Regions from separate parts of the Paenibacillus sp. MT124 genome, predicted to be linked through region 1. Evidence: a T-box and tRNA genes for the amino acid it is inferred to sense, from the RefSeq annotation. Region 1 holds a T-box; the other regions hold tRNA genes.
The links. The T-box of region 1 lies ahead of leuS (leucine--tRNA ligase). A T-box ahead of a tRNA ligase gene usually reads a tRNA of that ligase, here a tRNA-Leu.
Positions count from the first base shown of each region.

Region 2: it has a tRNA-Leu gene. The T-box ahead of leuS (leucine--tRNA ligase) is inferred to sense a tRNA for this amino acid. The anticodon was not compared.
Region 3: it has a tRNA-Leu gene. The T-box ahead of leuS (leucine--tRNA ligase) is inferred to sense a tRNA for this amino acid. The anticodon was not compared.
Region 4: it has a tRNA-Leu gene. The T-box ahead of leuS (leucine--tRNA ligase) is inferred to sense a tRNA for this amino acid. The anticodon was not compared.

Region 1 covers NZ_CM179500.1:4,694,798-4,699,333, reverse strand. The annotation lists gene AC3RCI_RS21245 (CvfB family protein) at 1-802, shown strand, start outside; gene AC3RCI_RS21240 (class I SAM-dependent DNA methyltransferase) at 915-1,685, shown strand; gene AC3RCI_RS21235 (phosphotransferase family protein) at 1,852-2,808, shown strand; T-box leader at 2,903-3,167, shown strand; gene leuS (leucine--tRNA ligase) at 3,239-4,536, shown strand, end outside.
Region 2 covers NZ_CM179500.1:2,080,653-2,085,188, forward strand. The annotation lists gene AC3RCI_RS09770 (winged helix-turn-helix transcriptional regulator) at 1-160, opposite strand, end outside; gene AC3RCI_RS09775 (Gfo/Idh/MocA family protein) at 380-1,372, opposite strand; gene AC3RCI_RS09780 (adenosylhomocysteinase) at 1,414-2,607, opposite strand; tRNA gene AC3RCI_RS09785 (tRNA-Leu) at 2,825-2,909, shown strand; gene AC3RCI_RS09790 (hypothetical protein) at 3,025-3,216, opposite strand; gene AC3RCI_RS09795 (sn-glycerol-1-phosphate dehydrogenase) at 3,375-4,523, shown strand.
Region 3 covers NZ_CM179500.1:2,168,784-2,173,319, reverse strand. The annotation lists gene AC3RCI_RS10255 (alkaline phosphatase family protein) at 1-1,473, opposite strand, end outside; tRNA gene AC3RCI_RS10250 (tRNA-Leu) at 1,744-1,828, opposite strand; cyclic di-AMP (ydaO/yuaA leader) riboswitch at 2,190-2,321, shown strand; gene AC3RCI_RS10245 (NlpC/P60 family protein) at 2,327-2,791, shown strand; gene AC3RCI_RS10240 (carboxymuconolactone decarboxylase family protein) at 2,871-3,200, opposite strand; gene AC3RCI_RS10235 (hypothetical protein) at 3,326-3,544, opposite strand; gene AC3RCI_RS10230 (hypothetical protein) at 3,663-3,992, opposite strand; gene AC3RCI_RS10225 (xanthine phosphoribosyltransferase) at 4,095-4,536, opposite strand, start outside.
Region 4 covers NZ_CM179500.1:1,428,985-1,433,520, forward strand. The annotation lists gene urtD (urea ABC transporter ATP-binding protein UrtD) at 1-489, shown strand, start outside; gene urtE (urea ABC transporter ATP-binding subunit UrtE) at 467-1,162, shown strand; gene AC3RCI_RS06555 (PAS domain-containing protein) at 1,198-1,854, opposite strand; gene AC3RCI_RS06560 (Rha family transcriptional regulator) at 1,912-2,115, opposite strand; gene AC3RCI_RS06565 (urease accessory protein UreF) at 2,373-3,074, opposite strand; tRNA gene AC3RCI_RS06570 (tRNA-Leu) at 3,499-3,581, shown strand; gene AC3RCI_RS06575 (glutathione peroxidase) at 3,719-4,195, opposite strand.

The DNA.
Region 1 (4,536 bases):
TACGGAACTCACACGGGATGTCAAAATCGGGGAGACGCTCGAGGTCTTTTTGTTCTTTGATACAGAGGACCGTTTGGCAGCAACCATGAAAAAACCATATCTCACTCTGGGCGAAATGGCGCGACTGGTTGTGGCAGATATCCACCCGCGCCTTGGCTGTTTCCTTGAGATGGGACTTGGACGGCAGCTGCTGCTCCCTATCCGTGAATTGCCCGAATTGGAAGAACTACGTCCACACGTGGGCGATGAAGTTTTTGTTATTATGGAACATGACAAGCAGGGGCGTCTTCGTGCCAAATTGGCCGGGGAACGTGAGCTTGCTCCCCTGTCATTCCACGCTCCAACATCATGGTTGAACGAGTGGGTGGAAGCAACGGTGTACAAACCTTTGCAGATGGGTACTTTTGTGCTTGTAGAAGGCGGAGTACTTGGCTTCGGTGCTATCGGCATGATCCATTCATCTGAGCGCAACAGAATGCTGCGGCTGGGTGAAAAGGTGAAGTGTCGGGTAACGCTGGTTCGTGAAGACGGGCGTGTTAACCTGGCCATGTCCCCTCGCAAAGAGGTAGGCCGTAACGAAGATGCGGACAAACTTCTGGCGTTTATGAAAGAGCGCCCTATGGGCGGTATGCCTTATTCGGATGCCACTCCACCGGATATCATCAAGCAGCGCTTTGGAATCAGCAAATCAGCTTTTAAGCGTGCTTTGGGCAAGCTGATGAAAGACGGACTGGTGACGCAGAAGGAAAACTGGACGTACTTGACGGAATCAGCTCCCAAAGATTCAAGTGAAAACAAGTAATCGTTAACGACATATTGGAACGAAGGAAGGCAGGGCAAGGCTGGGTGAACTCCGGACGCCCCTGCTTTTTCTTTTGGAATCGGAAAATGAAATTGAAAGTGCGGTGCCTGACATGTCTTACCGTAAATTTGCTTATGTGTACGATGAATTAATGGAAGATATGCCTTATCCGGACTGGATAAGGTTTGCAAGAACAGCTTGGGAGCAGCACGGCATGCCCAAGAGCGTAGCCGAGCTTGGATGTGGAACAGGGTCCATTACGATCCCGCTGGTCAACTCGGGGTTTGAAGTGACGGGCATTGATCTGTCTGCGGATATGTTATCTGTAGCGCGAAGCAAAATGGAGGGAACCCCTCAAGGTCATCGATTGTATCGTGAAGGCAGTGTCCGCTGGGTTCAGCAGGATATGCGGGATTGGAGAGTACCCGAACCGGTGGATTCAGTAATCTCCTTCTGTGACTGCATTAATTATTTGCTGGAAAAGGAAGATGTCATTCGTACGTTCCAGCGTACCTACGAGATGCTGAAGCCGGAAGGGACATTCCTGTTTGATGTACATCATCCAGACACCTTGATCCGATATGAAGAAGAGCAGCCTTTTGTCCTGGATGAACGCTCCGTATCCTATATCTGGACCTGCGACATGGATCGTGAACGGTGTGAGATTGAGCATCATCTCAGCATTTTTTCCCGGGTGGATGACGGCGGCAAGGATATGTACCAGCGGTTCGAAGAGGTTCACATTCAGCGTGCATACGATCCGGACTGGATGAAGCTGGAACTGACCAAAGCTGGATTCAGGAATGTCCGTGTATATGCTGATTTCACATGGAAAGAAGCTGGAGAAGGCGCGCAGCGGCTATTTTACGTCGCGGTGAAGTAGATTCCAGATAGGGACCGTCCTTACAACAGTAAGGGCGGTTTTTTTTCTGTTTTTTATGATGAAATGCATTGTCAGCAAGGGTGAAGAGAGCCATAATGGACAAGAATGGAAAACGATTACAAGATCTTAATGATTAGAATTCGTATTGATAAAAAGGTGGTGCAGAATGGAAAGTACATACAAAACCAGGCTGACTTCAGAACAGCTGAATGCAATTGCCAAGCAACATTTTAATACAGGCATCCAGGAATACAGGGAAATGATTGACGGATGGGCCAACCATGCTTATTATATCTCGCTCGGTAACGGGCAAGAGGCGGTGCTCAAAATCGCTCCTTCAAAGGTTGGTAAACCATTGCGTTGTGAGCAGGATCTTCTGATGGCGGAAGTTCAGGCACTGCGTCTCGTGGGAGAGCTTCGAGATGTACCGGTCCCCCGTGTATTAGCGTGTGATACAACATGCAGTCTTGCTCCGGCGGAGTACTTTATAATGGAATATATGCCTGGCACGCCTTATAACAAGGTCAAGGATCAGTATAGTGCAGCAGAGCAGGCAGAGATCGAAGAGCAGCTTGGTGCATTCAATCGCCGGATCAATGAGATCAAAGGTGAAAAGTTTGGCTATTTTTCAGAAAAGAAACCAAAGTATAACACCTGGAAGGAAGCATTTTTGAGTCTGATGGATGATCTGCTCACCGACGGAAGAGAGGCTGGCGTAAAACTTCCTATGGATTATGATGAGCTTGCCCAATTGATAAGAGAGAAATCGGATGTACTGAGTGATGTCAACGAGCCGGTACTCATTCACTGGGATCTGTGGGATGGCAATGTGTTTGTGGAACAGGGGCAGATTACAGCCATTATTGATTTTGAGCGTTGCCTTTGGGCGGATCCCCTGATGGAGCACTACTTCAGTCATTTTAATTATACACCAGGGTTTGTAAAGGGTTATGGTAGGGTCATCACAACGGAGAGTGAGCGAAAACGGAGAAGCTTGTACGATCTGTATTTTGATCTGATCCTGTGGATTGAATGCGAATATCGACAATATGATAACAAGGAACACATTCAGTGGGCAATTAATAACTTGGAAGAAGGAATCGAGCGATTTCGTTTGTCCTAGGCCGAATGGGGAAGAACAGCATTATCTATAGTCAAAAACCAAGCAATATTGACTTTAGTCTTGCTTTTTTATATAATGGTCCCGATATTGTATACATATTTCGATGATAAGGAACAGTAGTGGGTCCTGTACATGACAGAGAGTCGGCGGTTGGTGCAAGCCGATTGACAGTATTTCACGAACTCGCCTTGGAGAAATGCGGTGATTACACCATCCTGTGCTTGAATGTTTGGCATTCGTTCAGGAATGGAAATCCGCATCGGTTAACCGCCGTTACAGGTCCAAAGGGAGTGGATGACGAAGCACGTTCGTCCGCTAACTAGGGTGGTACCACGGGAATTCAACCTCTCGTCCCTAGCGCTGCAAACGCTATGGATGCTGAGGTTTTTTTGTTGCAATAAAAGTGAATAACCAAGAGGAGGAACAATAGATGAGTGAAAATCACCAGCCGAAGCACGGCTATCAGCCGCAGGTTATGGAGAAAAGTTGGCAGCAGTATTGGGATGAGAACAAAACGTTTAAAACAGGTGAAGACCCGGGTAAACCGAAGTTTTATGCACTCGACATGTTCCCCTATCCATCCGGTTCAGGTCTGCACGTAGGTCACCCGGAAGGGTATACGGCAACAGACATCGTTTCCCGTTTCAAACGTATGCGTGGTTATAATGTGCTGCATCCGATGGGCTGGGATGCTTTCGGCTTGCCTGCTGAGCAGCACGCTCTGGACACGGGCGAGCACCCGCGGGAAATTACATTCCGCAACATCGACAATTTCCGTCGTCAAATCAAGTCCCTTGGTTTCTCGTACGACTGGGATCGTGAGATCAGCACAACAGACCCTGAATACTATAAATGGACACAATGGATCTTCATCCAGTTGTACAAAAAAGGCCTGGCATACGTAGATGAAGTGCCGGTTAACTGGTGTGAAGCGCTGGGTACGGTACTGGCTAACGAAGAGGTTATTGACGGCAAAAGTGAGCGCGGTGGTCATCCGGTTGTACGCAAACCGATGCGTCAATGGGTACTGAAAATCACGGAATATGCAGAGCGCTTGCTGGAAGATCTGGAAGAGCTGGATTGGTCCGAGAGCATCAAGGATATGCAGCGCAACTGGATTGGGAAATCCACAGGTGCAGAGGTTATATTCGCCATTGAGGGCAGTGAAGAAGTTATTAAAGTGTTTACAACACGTGCGGATACCCTGTTCGGTGCAAGCTTTGCCGTTCTTGCTCCTGAGCATGAATTGGTCGATGCAATTACGACAGCAGAACAGCGTGAAGCCATTAAGGCTTACCAGGAGCAGGCTGCTCGCAAGAGTGATCTGGAACGTACGGATCTGGCCAAAGAAAAAACAGGCGTATTCACTGGTGCCTATGCGATCAATCCGGTTAATGGTGCAAAGCTGCCTATCTGGATTGCGGATTATGTGCTCGCAGGATACGGTACAGGAGCGGTTATGGCGGTTCCAGGTCATGATGGTCGGGACTGGGAATTTGCGAAGCAGTTCGGTCTGGACATCATTGAAGTTATCCAGGGTGGGGACGTAACACAAGAGGCGTATGCCGGCGACGGACCGCATGTGAACTCCGACTTCCTGAACGGACTGAATAACGAAGAAGCGATTGCGAAAATGATCGCATGGTTGGAAGAGAATGGTAAGGGGCAAGGGAAAACAACGTATCGCCTGCGCGATTGGTTGTTCAGTCGTCAGCGTTACTGGGGTGA
Region 2 (4,536 bases), 2.6 Mb from region 1:
TAATGTCGGGAAATAACTTTCGGAGTTCATTGAAGCGCAAGGAACCCGAAAACAAGTGATATAGAATGGCACCTTTCCATTTGCCTCCAATAACGCTAAGTGTAACTTCTACGGCGCAGCCATAGGGTTTGGGGCATGTCTCGGTTGAGATTTTTTTCATTGATCTGCACCTCCGTCAGCTATGTGTATAGTATCAATTTAAGCACTACGTACCTAAAATGTGTGTATGTTCTCTTCAAAGCATACCATGTCTGATTCGGATTATAAACCCTGGATATCGGATTAATGAAAAGGCGCAATGTATAGTGAAAAAACCCGGTTTCGCTATACGAAACAACGGGTTGATGTAAGATTCAGGCTATAAAGTAATAATTATATGTTAGACCAATGAAGACAAGATGGTATCACACAGGGCCATCGTTCCGACATTATCCTTGCCGCTTGAATGCGGAAGCAAATGATTGTGGCAGCATGACATGAAATGCGCCATCTCACCTACAAATCCACGAAGGTAGAGATCGCGGTATGCGCCTGACATGGGAGAGCTGGAAGGAGTATAGACCGTATCCTGCTCTTCAAGAGCCTTCCAGGCGAGGCTGTCCGAGGCGCGAGAGTGATGAATGGTAAGTGTATTCATTTCATCTGCTGACGCAAAACCGTGATCGAATGTAACCAGAACACTTTCGCTTTCACGTGACCATGCACTCATGCCAGCGAAGTAGGCACTGCCCACGATACCGTTCTCAAATTTCAGGGAGATGCTCTGATTAATAAGCTCCCCATCCTTGACTGTGGTACCCGTCACTTGCTGTACCTCGCCAAAGAGGAAACGCATCAGATCGACCATGTGGATGGCAGCGAGTTTCATGAACTGTTCTTCATTTTTGCAAAAGGGCGTACTGTCAACAGCAAATTTCATTTGAAATGAACGCGTTTTACCCATCGAACCGCCATCAATCAGTTCCTTTAATTTCGTATATATAGGCGCATAGCGTTTCATAAATCCTACCATTAGTACAACGCCAGCCTTTTCGGCCGCATCTGCAATTTCTGCAGCTTCTCTGGCAGTCCAGCCAAGGGGTTTGTCAACATAGACATTCTTGCCCGCCTTGATGCATTCCATGGCAAGAGACGTTTGATCCTGAGGTTGAGCTACCACAACAACATTGCTGCAGTCTTCGTTTTGCAGCATGAGAGTTGCGTTATCATATGCTGATCCTGTGCTGCCATATCGCAGCAAAGCGGCTTGAGAACGTTCAATACTGCGAGTGGAGATGGCCTGGATGGTAGCCCCTGCTTCTACAGCAGAAGGGTAGATATTGGTCGTTGCATGAAATCCGGCACCGATAAAACAAAGATTCGTTTGAATCATAACCATTCTCCTTCATTGTTGATCGAACCATTTTTGTCAATCTAAACAGCTTTCTCGCTCAAATGGTACAGCATCTGGCTTGCAATCTCCGAGTTGACGATATGAGGAACAGGCTGTGGTCCATTCACCAGATGCTGACGCTGCTGAACAAGATAGAGCAGGGATGCAGCCTGGAGGGACAAGCCCAGATCCATCGTCTCGGCAGGATTTCCGCTTCCACCTGCAAGATTAAGCATCTCACCTTGGGTAAGCAGCATGAGCCGTCGGCCATTCCTAAGGGTGAATTGTTCGATATCTGTTGTAAGACGTTCGGTATGTGCAGCTTCCTGCCGAAGTCCGTCCAGGTCCATTTCCCAGGAGAAATGTCCAGCGTTGGCAAGAATGATACCATCGTTCATCTGATTAAAGTGTTCCATTGAGATGGCACTCGGGCGACCTGTAACCGTGATGTAAACCTGGGCAAAAGCGAACGTTTCTTCCAGCTTCGCTACGCGAAATCCATCCAGGGCAGCTTCGAGTCCAACGATAGGATCGGTCTCAACCACAATAACCTGGCTGCCTAGATTACGCAGATATCGGGCAATCCCACGTCCACAGGAACCATATCCTACGATAACGAAGCGTCTTGTAGGCAGAATCAGATTCGTGGTGCGCATGAATCCTTCAATAATGGTCTGACCCACGTCATGTTCATTTTCCATGATGCGCTTGAGAGGACTATCATTAATGACAATAATCGGGAAGGTCACTTCCGCCCCTGTTTCTTCACGCAGCAGATTGGCTCCTGTCGTGGTTTCTTCTGTTCCGCCAATGAGCGCACTATGGTCATAGTGCTGAATGAGAGTGCGAGCCAGATCGGCTCCATTATCCATGAGAAGATGCGGCTGGTGCTCAAGCACGCGATGAATATTTTGCATATGCTGACGGCGTTCATCTGAACGTTGTCCATACACGGGAATGCCTTCGGCGATAAGTGCAGCAGCAACTGCATCCTTGGTCGTGCCTGGGCTTCCTGTTAGTACAACGTTGGCTCCACCAGCCTGTAGGGTTCGGCATAGAACCGCCGTCTTAGGCTCTACGTGAATACAAATTCCAATGGTAAGGCCAGCAAAGGGACGTTCTTTGGAAAATCGGGATTTTAGTGCAGCGAGGAGGGGCATATGCATTTCTGTCCAATGAAGATGTCGTTTTCCTTCTTCAATAATTTCAGGTGTCATGTTCATAGGTTTGCTCATATTCCTCTCTATCCATAGGTTGTTTGTCCTTGAGGACAGTTGGTGATTTTTACGATAGGAGGTTTTTAATTTCTATAAAAGGACATATGTCCTATCCATTTCAGTTCATAAAAAAGTATTGCATTCTTCTTCCAGAGCGTGTATACTCTTAATTACGGTGAAACGAGAGATGGATTAACCGGATGCTTTTCATCAAGGATGAAAAGATACATATTATGCGGTCGTGGCGGAATTGGCAGACGCGCACGGTTCAGGTCCGTGTGGGCTAACCCCCCGTGGAGGTTCGAGTCCTCTCGACCGCATCGAAGAGAAAAAGGTTCGAAGATTGCTTTTGCAATCTCTCGAACCTTTTTTTATTTTTCTACGAATTGTATTGTCCTGAAACCGGCCTGGTTACGTGTCCTCTTGGTTCGGTTGTTAGTGTTGACGCTGGCGCTGGCGTAAGAAAATCGCTGTCCATAGTCCGGACAAGGCCCCAATGATGCCGAAAAAGGAAACGCTGCCGACCACTTCATATGCCTGAAATTGGAATAAGAACGCAATTCCGCTGCCCAGGGTCGTTCCTGCAAGAAAACCGAGAGATAGGCCTGTATCTTTGCCGAGCTGCATTGGATCACCTGCTTCAAATAGTTTGTCAAAACATTTGCAAAATGCGGGTACAAGAAGTAAAGTGTGAACAGGAAAATCATTGAAATTTTTCCTATACTCATTGTGTGGCTTTTCCAGTGCAAATATGCATGAACTTAGAAACGGGAGGTTACGAACACATGAATATGAATGAACGCATTGCTGCTTGGAATGCGGAAGCACAGCAGTGTACCTGTGGACATGATCATCGGCTGGTGCAAATGCAGGTCTTTTTGGAACATGGTGCAATTCGTAGAATACCGGGGTACCTGTTGGAACAGGGCTATAACCAGGTTACTGTGGTATATGATGGCTGGACAGGTCCGGTGGCGGGATATGAGGTGGTAAAAAGCCTGAGGGATGCGGGACTCATGGCAGATGAATTCCAGATGCCGGAGAACAGTGCGGGGGATATCATTGCCGATGAGGCTGCGATTGTGCAGGTGCTGCTTGGTGTAAAACAAATGACTCAGGCCATCATCGCAGTGGGATCGGGGACCATACATGATCTGGTGCGATTTGTCTGTGCCAAAATGAACAAGCCATTTCTGTCTGTCCCAACAGCGGCATCGGTTGATGGCTTCACTTCAGCAGGAGCGCCGCTCATTGTAAGCGGCATCAAGCAGACGTTTCAGGCTGTACCGCCCGAAGCGATTTTTGCGGATATTGACATTACCCAGCAGGCTCCCCAAGCAATGACGGCGGCGGGATTCGGTGATATGTTAGGCAAATATACGTCTCTGGCAGATTGGATTGTGTCGCGTGATCTGGGCGGGGAGCCATTCTGTCCGGTTGCTTATCGGATGACGGAAGAAGCGCTGACGGCCTGCATCGAAAATGTACAAGCCATCGCCGAAGGAAGAGCTGAGGGTATAACCGCATTGATGGATGCGCTAATCATTTCCGGTGCCTCCATGCTAATTATTGATCATTCCCGTCCGGCATCCGGCGGTGAGCATCACATTTCTCATCGTTGGGAGATGGAATTGATGGCAGCGGGCCGGAAACCTGTGCTGCATGGGGCCAAAGTCGGCGTAGCTTGCGTGCTTCTTACAGAGCGCTACAAGGAACTTGCGAGTCTGTCCCGAGAACCTGTTTTTGATGTGTATGCTACTTTACCTGATGCGTCACAGCTTACGGCATGGCTTGAGCAGGTTGGGGGTCCGACCACAACAGATCAGCTTGGGGTTACACCGGATATGGTGGCACATGCATTTGCAACAGCACATACACTTAGAGAGCGATATACCGGACTCAAATATATTAATGAATCTCTGAACGTATTTTAAAATAAAACCAACC
Region 3 (4,536 bases), 2.5 Mb from region 1:
TGATCCGTGGCCTCCTCCGTCCTTGTGCGTTGGTGAATTGCCACTGGTAAATTCATAGCCCGGTTTGGCCGTGACAACCAAAAATTCACCTTGGTGTGAACGGAGCGAGCTTGACAAGCGTTTCAGGACATCCGGATACTCATCGTATTTCAATGTATGTTTAACCTTGTTTGTGCTTAAGTCCAGTACCTCTTCATCCTGTTCAACCGTCCATGATTGGTTGTATGAATCGGTCAGGTTACCTCCTGATTTAAATCTGAGCTGTTTGCCTGTGGATCCCTGAACTGCGTAATTCCACTCGTTCTCTTTCCAGGAAATAAAGTCAATGCGTGGATCATCCTTTAGCAGGTTTGCTATATCTCTAAGGGAACGGTCCACCTTCAATGAATATATATAGGCCATCGTTTCATTGACGGCAAGGATGAGTTCAGTCTCCTTCGATACAGCATCACCCGGACGCATAATTTTGGCATCTCCCAGCAAAGAGGGCAGATCAATGACCGGATTCTGATCTTCAGGCAGAATACGAGTCATTCCGCTGTCACCCGCAATGATAAGGATGGCATCTTGCAAAGCTTTTTCCGGAGAACCGAATGTTTGCAACACGGATTGAAGCTGCTGATCTAACTCCTTGACTCCACGAAGTCCCGTAGGGCCTTTCTTATGTAACTCCCGGTCTAAATCCGGTAAATAGACAAACAAAAAATCCGGTAATTTATTGGATTGAATTAAATATTTTAAGGCTTCAATCGCAAATTCATTATGAATCCCCATTCGCTTCGTGAGACCATCCGGCAAGTCTTTAATCCCTTGAAACGGATTAGACAAGGCACCCAGGGACATTAAGTCCGGCCCTTTCACATCAATCTCTTTGGGTAAAGAAGCAGCTGCTTGAATCCATTGAGGTATCGACAGCTTTTGAGCGGACATCCCTCTGTATATCAGGCCGTTGATTGAACCCGATTTTAATCCTTGCCGGGCAAGATCCTCATAGATCGTAGGTAAATTCCTGTTCAAATGACTCCCGTTTAAATGGATTAGAGCATCGGTCACTACCGGGTGCACTCCTTGTTTGAGCACTTCCGTCGGGCCGGTTCCGTACATGATCATTTTTTTGTTGTCCGCAGAATACCAAGTCAGACCCGGCACACGGTGAAGGTCCGAATATGCACCGGTAAGCAAGGAGCTGTCGATCGTGACGGACATCGTGGGAAAAGAACTGACCAGATTTTTATAATATTGCCCGTTCTTGATCAGAAATTGTAAGGCAGGAAGCTCCTGCTTGTCGATTCCTTGGTCGATCGCCTGATACATTAAAGAGTCCACCATCAGGAAAATGACTTTTTTCGCATTGTTACCATTAGCGGAATTTATCCGCATCAAATCCTGTTCTTTAGGTTTCGAGCTCTGACATCCGATAAGCATGGCCAATAACAAAATCCAAGGCAATTTCCGAATCCCTTTTTTCCTCATAGACAATTCACCCCATTTATGTACATTTTGTCTTGAAAATCCTGGGGTTATTCGAGGTGCTTTTTGCCAAGAGGCAATGGGACCTGAAGAAATGCCTATTGTTCAACAATATCCTTTTTCAGCCGGCGCTCCAAACAGAAGCTCGACTTGCATACAGCTATTTTGTTTTTCTCATTTGATGAACTGCAGCATCTCTAATGTAACTAAAAAAAACAAAAAGGTCCCCAATCTGCCAGAAAAAGCAGATCAGAAACCTCATGTATGAATTGATGCGGTCGAGAGGACTCGAACCTCCACGGGGGGTTAGCCCACACGGACCTGAACCGTGCGCGTCTGCCAATTCCGCCACGACCGCATATGGTATATCTCCGAGATAATCTATCGCGGCGACAAGAAATAATATATCATGTGAAATTCAATGTGTCAACAATTAAATGATTTGGTATAAAACTACGATAACCGAAAGTTATAAAATCTGGTCGAGACCTGACTTTCCCTGATGAGAATGAACCGTGCTCTCCTCTGATACTCCAATTTACTTATTTGTCCAATTTCTGTGCTGATGAAACACAAATTACGTTTTTGTCATCATAAATAAACATGGAGAACTACTATTTTTCACAAAAAGTCTTGAATTCCGTTAACATTGCAGAAGGAAGAAAGGTTTGACAATTACGCATTTATGCAATATAGTTTCAAAAGGTTACAAAAACTTAATTATTCATTTGCCGAGTTTCATGTTTGAAAACGGGGGAACCATTTTGGGTGAATTATTCTTATACATAGGAAATATAGGGAACCTTCTACCGAACCCTTAGCTAACTCCGTAGGCATCGAAGGGAGAACATTGATTTTGAAAAAACTGATCATTTCTATTTTTGGCGCAGCCGTTCTATTCACATCTGGTGCAGCAAGCACTGAGGCAAGCAGTATCAACACCGTCGTTAACAACATGACTGGAATTCCTTACAAGTGGGGCGGCACGACGCTGGCCGGGTTTGATTGCTCTGGATTTATGAGATATCTCTTCCAAAAATATAGCATTGATTTGCCACGTACTTCACAGCAGCAGGCTAAGGCGGGTACTCCGGTATCCAAAGCCAATATCCGCACAGGTGATCTGGTATTCTTCAACACTTCAGGCAGCGGCATTTCGCATACAGGCGTATACATCGGGGGCGGACAATTCGCTCATGCTTCCAGCAGCAAAGGTGTCAGCATTACCAAATTATCAAATCCGTATTTCAACACTCGCTACGTTACCGCACGCCGGGTGACTGGACAATTTATGTATAATAAGATGCTTGGAAAAATATAAGTTGGACAAGAAACAGGCTCTGGATCATTCCAGAGCCTGTTTTGCTCTCTAGTTATTCAGCACACTTGCAGGAGAAACCTTAGTGCAATGCCTTTTGCACACGCATTGCGCCTTGAGACAGCGCGTGACCGCCGCCTACTGCTCCGGCTACCGCAACCGTCTCCATAATCTCCTGATCGGTTGCGCCCTTCGCACGTGCCTCTTCTACGTGGTAAAACGTACATACTTCGTTATTGGCAAACAATCCGATGCCGAGGGCAATCAGCTGCTTGGTTTTGGCATCAATGGCACCTGACTGAAAGCATTCACCCGTAAATTCGTGATACGCTTTGACTACGCCAGGCAATACATCGCTTAATTCTCCAATCTGATCCTTGTAGGCATGTACCTTATCATTCATCAATGTCATGGCTACCCGCACATCCTCTCGGCTGATAAGTTTACGAATTCTCGCTGTACCTATCTTCTCTCCCGAGTGGCGGAATTATGCCAAAGCATCCATGGTAATTCCATGCATCCGTCTCCAGAGCGGCTCTATTCATCAGCCGGGCTTTGGCGCGGTTCGCTAAAGAGCTGATAACGATAGCTGCGGTCCAGCTTGACCACACGTCTGTTCTGGCGACGGATAAGCACCTGTTCCCCATCCCATGCAACGATAATCCCTGTTACATCATTGGACTCCAAACCATCCCGTACCACTCTTACTTTTTCACCCGATAAGCGCAGTGCATCCAATTCTGCATCACTAATCATGTCTATGGCTCCTATGTTCCAAAATAATTTACAAAAAGAGACCTAAATGAAGAGTCATTTAGGTCTCACGTGACTGTATTGGACTGTTATGTCATTCGAAAAATGTCCCGACTGAAAGTTACCGCTGCGCGTGCTCTTTGCTGTCGTTCTTCTCGAACCAAAAATCAAGCACTTTGGCGGACATCACACGTTCTTCAAGGTACTCCACTTGATGTGGTGTAAATTGTTCTTTCCAAGCGAAGGACAACTCTTCACACAAGCCTACAATGGTCAGCAACTCTGACCAGGCAACATAGCGTTTGTACCAGAAAAATTGAGGATGTTCAATCATATAGGGATAAAGGTCATCAAATTCCGTATGTTTACAATCCAGGGCACGTTCAAAATGAACTTTCGACTCCGCCAGCTTTTCAATAAAAAATTGTTCTGATGCCGGTTGGTTCCCCATGGTGTTGCCTCCTCTCCCTAACATAACCCCATTATAAATGAAATCCGCGGTCATGCAAAGGCATTGTTCAAAAAATAGGCTTTTTCCTTTAAACTGTCACATTTAATTATCGTCGAATTGCACGGTTCCATCATTCAATGAACGAATGCGCACCAAGGCTTCCACGGGAATGCCCTGCTCACGGATCGTACGTGCACCGGCCTGAAAACATTTCTCAACCACGACACCGAATCCGACGAGCTCCGCCCCTGAACGTTCAATGATTTTAATGACACCGCGAGCTGCATCTCCGTTGGCGATAATATCGTCTATAAACAAAATACGGTCGTTTTCATGAATATATTCGCGGGATACCATAATATCGGTTACGATCCCTTTGGTAAAGGAAGGTACGCGTTCACAGTAGGCATCGGGATCTGCCAGAAGTGTCTTTTTTCGACGGGCAAATACGAGCGGCACCCCAAGTTCATGTGCTGCGGCAAAAGCAACCGGAATCCCTGAAGACTCCACCGTTATGACCCGTGTCACTCCACTTTCACGAAAG
Region 4 (4,536 bases), 3.2 Mb from region 1:
CTTACCGTACAGGAGAATTTGGCCTTGGCGGCGGAAAATCAGCGTTCACCGCTTCGGACTCTTGGTATTCCGCGCTTTGGGAAACTCAACACGGCAATGGAACAGGTCATAGCGCAAATTGGACTGCAAGACCGCGTGTATACACGGGCTGGGGCGCTATCTCACGGCGAGAAGCAGTGGCTGGAAATTGGCATGCTGCTGCTTCAGGAACCGCGCGTGTTGCTGCTGGACGAACCGGTTGCCGGGATGACGGACGAGGAAACGAATAAAACAGGCAGGTTGTTACAGGGGATAGCGCGTGAACGTTCGGTCGTGGTTGTGGAGCATGACATGGAGTTTGTCCGCGAGTACGCGGCGAAAGTGACCGTGATGCATGAAGGGAAGCTGTTGAAGGAAGGTACCATGGCTGAGGTGCAGGAAGATCCTAGGGTGGCCGAAGTCTACTTGGGAAAAAGGAGAGATGACCATGCTGTCGCTGCAACGAATTGAATCCGGCTACGGGGAAAGTAATGTGCTGCGTGGTGTTAATCTGGATGTTTTGCCTGGACAGGTGGTCTGCCTAATGGGCCGGAATGGTGTCGGCAAAACGACGCTGATGAAAACGTTGATGGGCCTGCTCAAAACGAGGAAGGGGGCCATCCACTGGAAAGGGCAGGATATATCCGCTATGGAACCTGCCAAACGTGCCAAGGCAGGCATTGGATATGTTCCTCAGGGTCGTGAGATTTTCCCCCAGCTTACGGTAAAGGAAAATCTGCTGCTCGGTCTGGAGACATCTGCGCCTGGGGTGAAGACGTTTCCTGAAGATGTGCTCGCGATGTTTCCGGTCCTTGCGACCATGTATGGACGACAGGGCGGTGATCTGAGTGGTGGCCAGCAGCAGCAGCTTGCCTTCGCACGAGCGCTTGCTTCAAGGCCTGGACTATTGTTGCTGGATGAACCAACGGAAGGTATACAGCCTTCCATTGTCGAGGATATTCGGCAGGTCATTCTACAAATCAAGGCGAAGGGAGACATTTCGGTGCTGCTCGTCGAGCAGAGCATTGATTTTGTACGCGGGGCTGCGGATTTTATCTATGTCATGGACAAGGGAGCAATTGCGCTGCAGGGATCACCGGAGGAATTGGATATGTCTCAATTTGAACACCACCTGTCCGTATAGGAGAGGTGGTTATTTTTCGCTTTTTTTTGCTTTGCTCAGGAGCGTTTATCCAAAATGTTGGAGTACTTCGGGTATAGCCTGCGGATGCAGTCCGGACAGATGTCGTGTGTAAATTCTGCGTGGGTATGTCTCTCCAAATAACCTTCGACTGAATTCCAGACGTCCTGCTCGTCCTTAATCTGTTTGCAGACGGCGCAAATGGGAAGCAGGCCGCGTAGTGTCCGAACTTCGGATAGAGCAAGCTTCAATTGCTGTTCAATTCGCTTCTGTTCCGTGATGTCTGTATGCGAGATCAGAGCGAGTCCCATCGGAGAAGGAGGATCCGTCTGATTCAAGGGGGTAAGCTCCAGCCTGAACCATCGAAGCTCCAGGTTCGCAGACTGTACGGTGATGTCATATGTATGGCAGTGAACAAAGGGATGTTGAATCTTCTCTAACTTCTGAATAATCGATGAATTCTCCGTTTCATCCTCCTGGGCTGCCCATATCTGCAGCAGCTGAAGATAATGAAACGTTTCGCAAGAAGATCGGTGGGCGTCGGATTTTTTGTATTTCGAGAGATGCAATCGCCCGAGTCCGTTCAGCCATGCAGTATTGCAGCTGCGAATTCTCCAGTCGCGGTCGACGATGATGAGTTGATGACGTAAGGATTGAAAGGATAACCTTTCAAGGTCGGTTGTAAAGAAGCTCATGAATAGGCCCTCCTTGGCAATCAGTTAAAGGATCGGGACGGCAGGGTAATGGTGGTGTCATCGAAGTTCATCCGAAATTTGCAAAATGTCTGCGACCTGGTTTCGGAAACGGGTGGCTTTTCGTGTGCCATGGATAAGATTGGATAAACGATACGGCGGGATGTCGTGCTTCTCGCAGAAGGTTTTCTGGTCCATCTGTAGCTCCGTTAAGCGGCGTTTGATGGCCCATCCGAACGGAGTCACGGGTTTCTTTTTGTTCAAAAGGGTTCACCCCTCATAGAAGTATTTCAACCCGCCTTCGGCTGTGTATAATAGAGGGAGATGCGAGCTGTTCATTACATTATATACGTATTTACGTCATGTAACAATTATAAACGATGAAAAATAGTGTATTTATATTAAATAATGACGTAATAACGTGATTTTCTATAGGCATACGTGAAAAAGCACGTCAGCAAGGAGGTTGCTGCGTGCTTTTTCGTTTGGGGAAATATGAGGGGAGCTTGGAGTCGGTAAGATTAGGCGCGATAAGCATGCAGCCCTGCGCCAAGCATGTGGAAGCTGGGGAACAACGATTTCATGGACATTGAGGTTGGCTGTGCCGGTCCATCCGCAGCGGAGGCGCTAACGGTATTCCATTCATGCTCCAGGTCTGCGGCCAGGCGAACCAGCAGTTCCTGGGTTGCTTCGTTATGCATGGGGAGGACTTTGGAGGCTTCGGTTATGCATGCATTCATGGCTGAGTGCAAGTAACCCATTACCGCTTCCTCGACGGGGATATCGAGGTAGTGGTTAATCCAGGCGTGAACAGTAGAGAGGCAGCCTACAGACTCGTATTTGGCAAGGGTGTGTTCGAGCTGGCTGAATTCAATCCAGGGGTGGAGAGCCCGGGCCAGCTTGATCAGTCTTTTGCCCATGGCAGCAGCTTGCTCCCTTTGATCAGAAGGAGTCCGCTGAACGTGAACCAACTTGTCAATCAGTGCTGTTCGCCATGTGTCATTATGATCTGTTGCGCTGTAGATACCTTTAATCGCCATTCCCTCAAGTCGAACGATACTGGGATGCAGCTGGCAGCGCATGAAGGATTCCAGATCATCGGCATTTCGGATGCTGCCTTCAGCAATGTGTACATCCATACCAAATGAATGGGTGAAACCTCCGACATGAATGGAGGAATCAAGCAGTTTGACATAATCGAGCAGCTTATTCCCACGGTTCACGGTCTTTCGCCTCCTATGTTCGTAAAATGTTATATTATATAACATTGATATTGGTTTCCGAATGCTTTTATGTTTAAAATCCGAATTATATGATATATATAATCACATAAATATCCGTATTTTGTCAATGGTTTCTTGTTTTTAAGTTTTAATTATATTTAAATGTTATATTTTATTACTTATATTAGTTGTAATCTTAAAATACAATGTTATGTATATGATATGTTTTCTTGTGAAGAGCTACAATTAAAAATGAAGATGTATAAAAGATTTGAAATTTAATGTATGCAGCAGTCAAAAGATCATGACGATAAAAACCGATATTTGGAGGAAAAACACAGGTGCAAAGTAGTTTTAATAAAAGTGCTTTACTTTTATATTGAGATCCTGTATAATCAATTTTGTTGCCGATTATTTACGACATGCGGTCGTGGTGGAATGGCAGACACGCTATCTTGAGGGGGTAGTGGGCGTATGCCCGTGGAGGTTCGAGTCCTCTCGACCGCATCATATTGTACGACAAGAAGAGGTTTTCCGAATATGGAAAACCTCTTTTTTTGCGTTTGGAGAAACATAAAAAAGGCCATTCACACAGAACCGGACTTTCTCTGGCTCCATGTTAATTATGGCCTCTCCATGTTGATCTATTTCAGCAGTTTCTCAATATCAGCTTCAATCTGGTCAGGAGTGGTTTTTGGAGCATAACGCTTCACGACCCGTCCGTTCTGATCAACGAGGAATTTGGTGAAGTTCCACTTGATGGCTTTGGATCCGAGCAATCCCGGTGCCTCTTTTGTCAGGTGCTGGAATAGAGGGTGGGCGCTTGAACCATTAACATCAATTTTCTCAAACATAGGAAAGCTTACACCGTAATTCATCTGGCAAAACTCAGCAATATCGTCGGAAGATCCCGATTCCTGAGCGAATTGGTTGCTTGGGAAACCCAATACTTCAAACTGCCGGTCTTTGAATTTGTTATAGAGTTCCTGTAAGCCTTCAAATTGCGGGGTCAGACCACATTTGCTTGCCGTATTTACAATCAGCAGCACCTTGTTGCGATAATCGGACATCTCGACTTCCTGGCCCCGAAGGGTATTGACTTTGTAGTCATAAACGGACATGATCAGTCGCCTCCATATCGTATAATGGGTTAATAATTCCTATAGTTATATTATATTGCTTACAATTAGATAATGCAAAACTAATTAAATAAATTCCTATGTTTACTTACAGATATCTAAAATTACAACCGTTTTTCATAAGGACGAGAATTAGTGAGATTCACAGAGATGGATGGAGAATGGATTGGTTGTAAGCGATATCATTGATATGTAATGCCTTAAATTCGTCCATTCGGTGATCTGACCGGACTTTACACTAACATGTCGCGGGTGTATGATTCATATCGTAATTTCTAATTCAATTAAACTTAACATGAACAACGAAACAAACGATAATATCG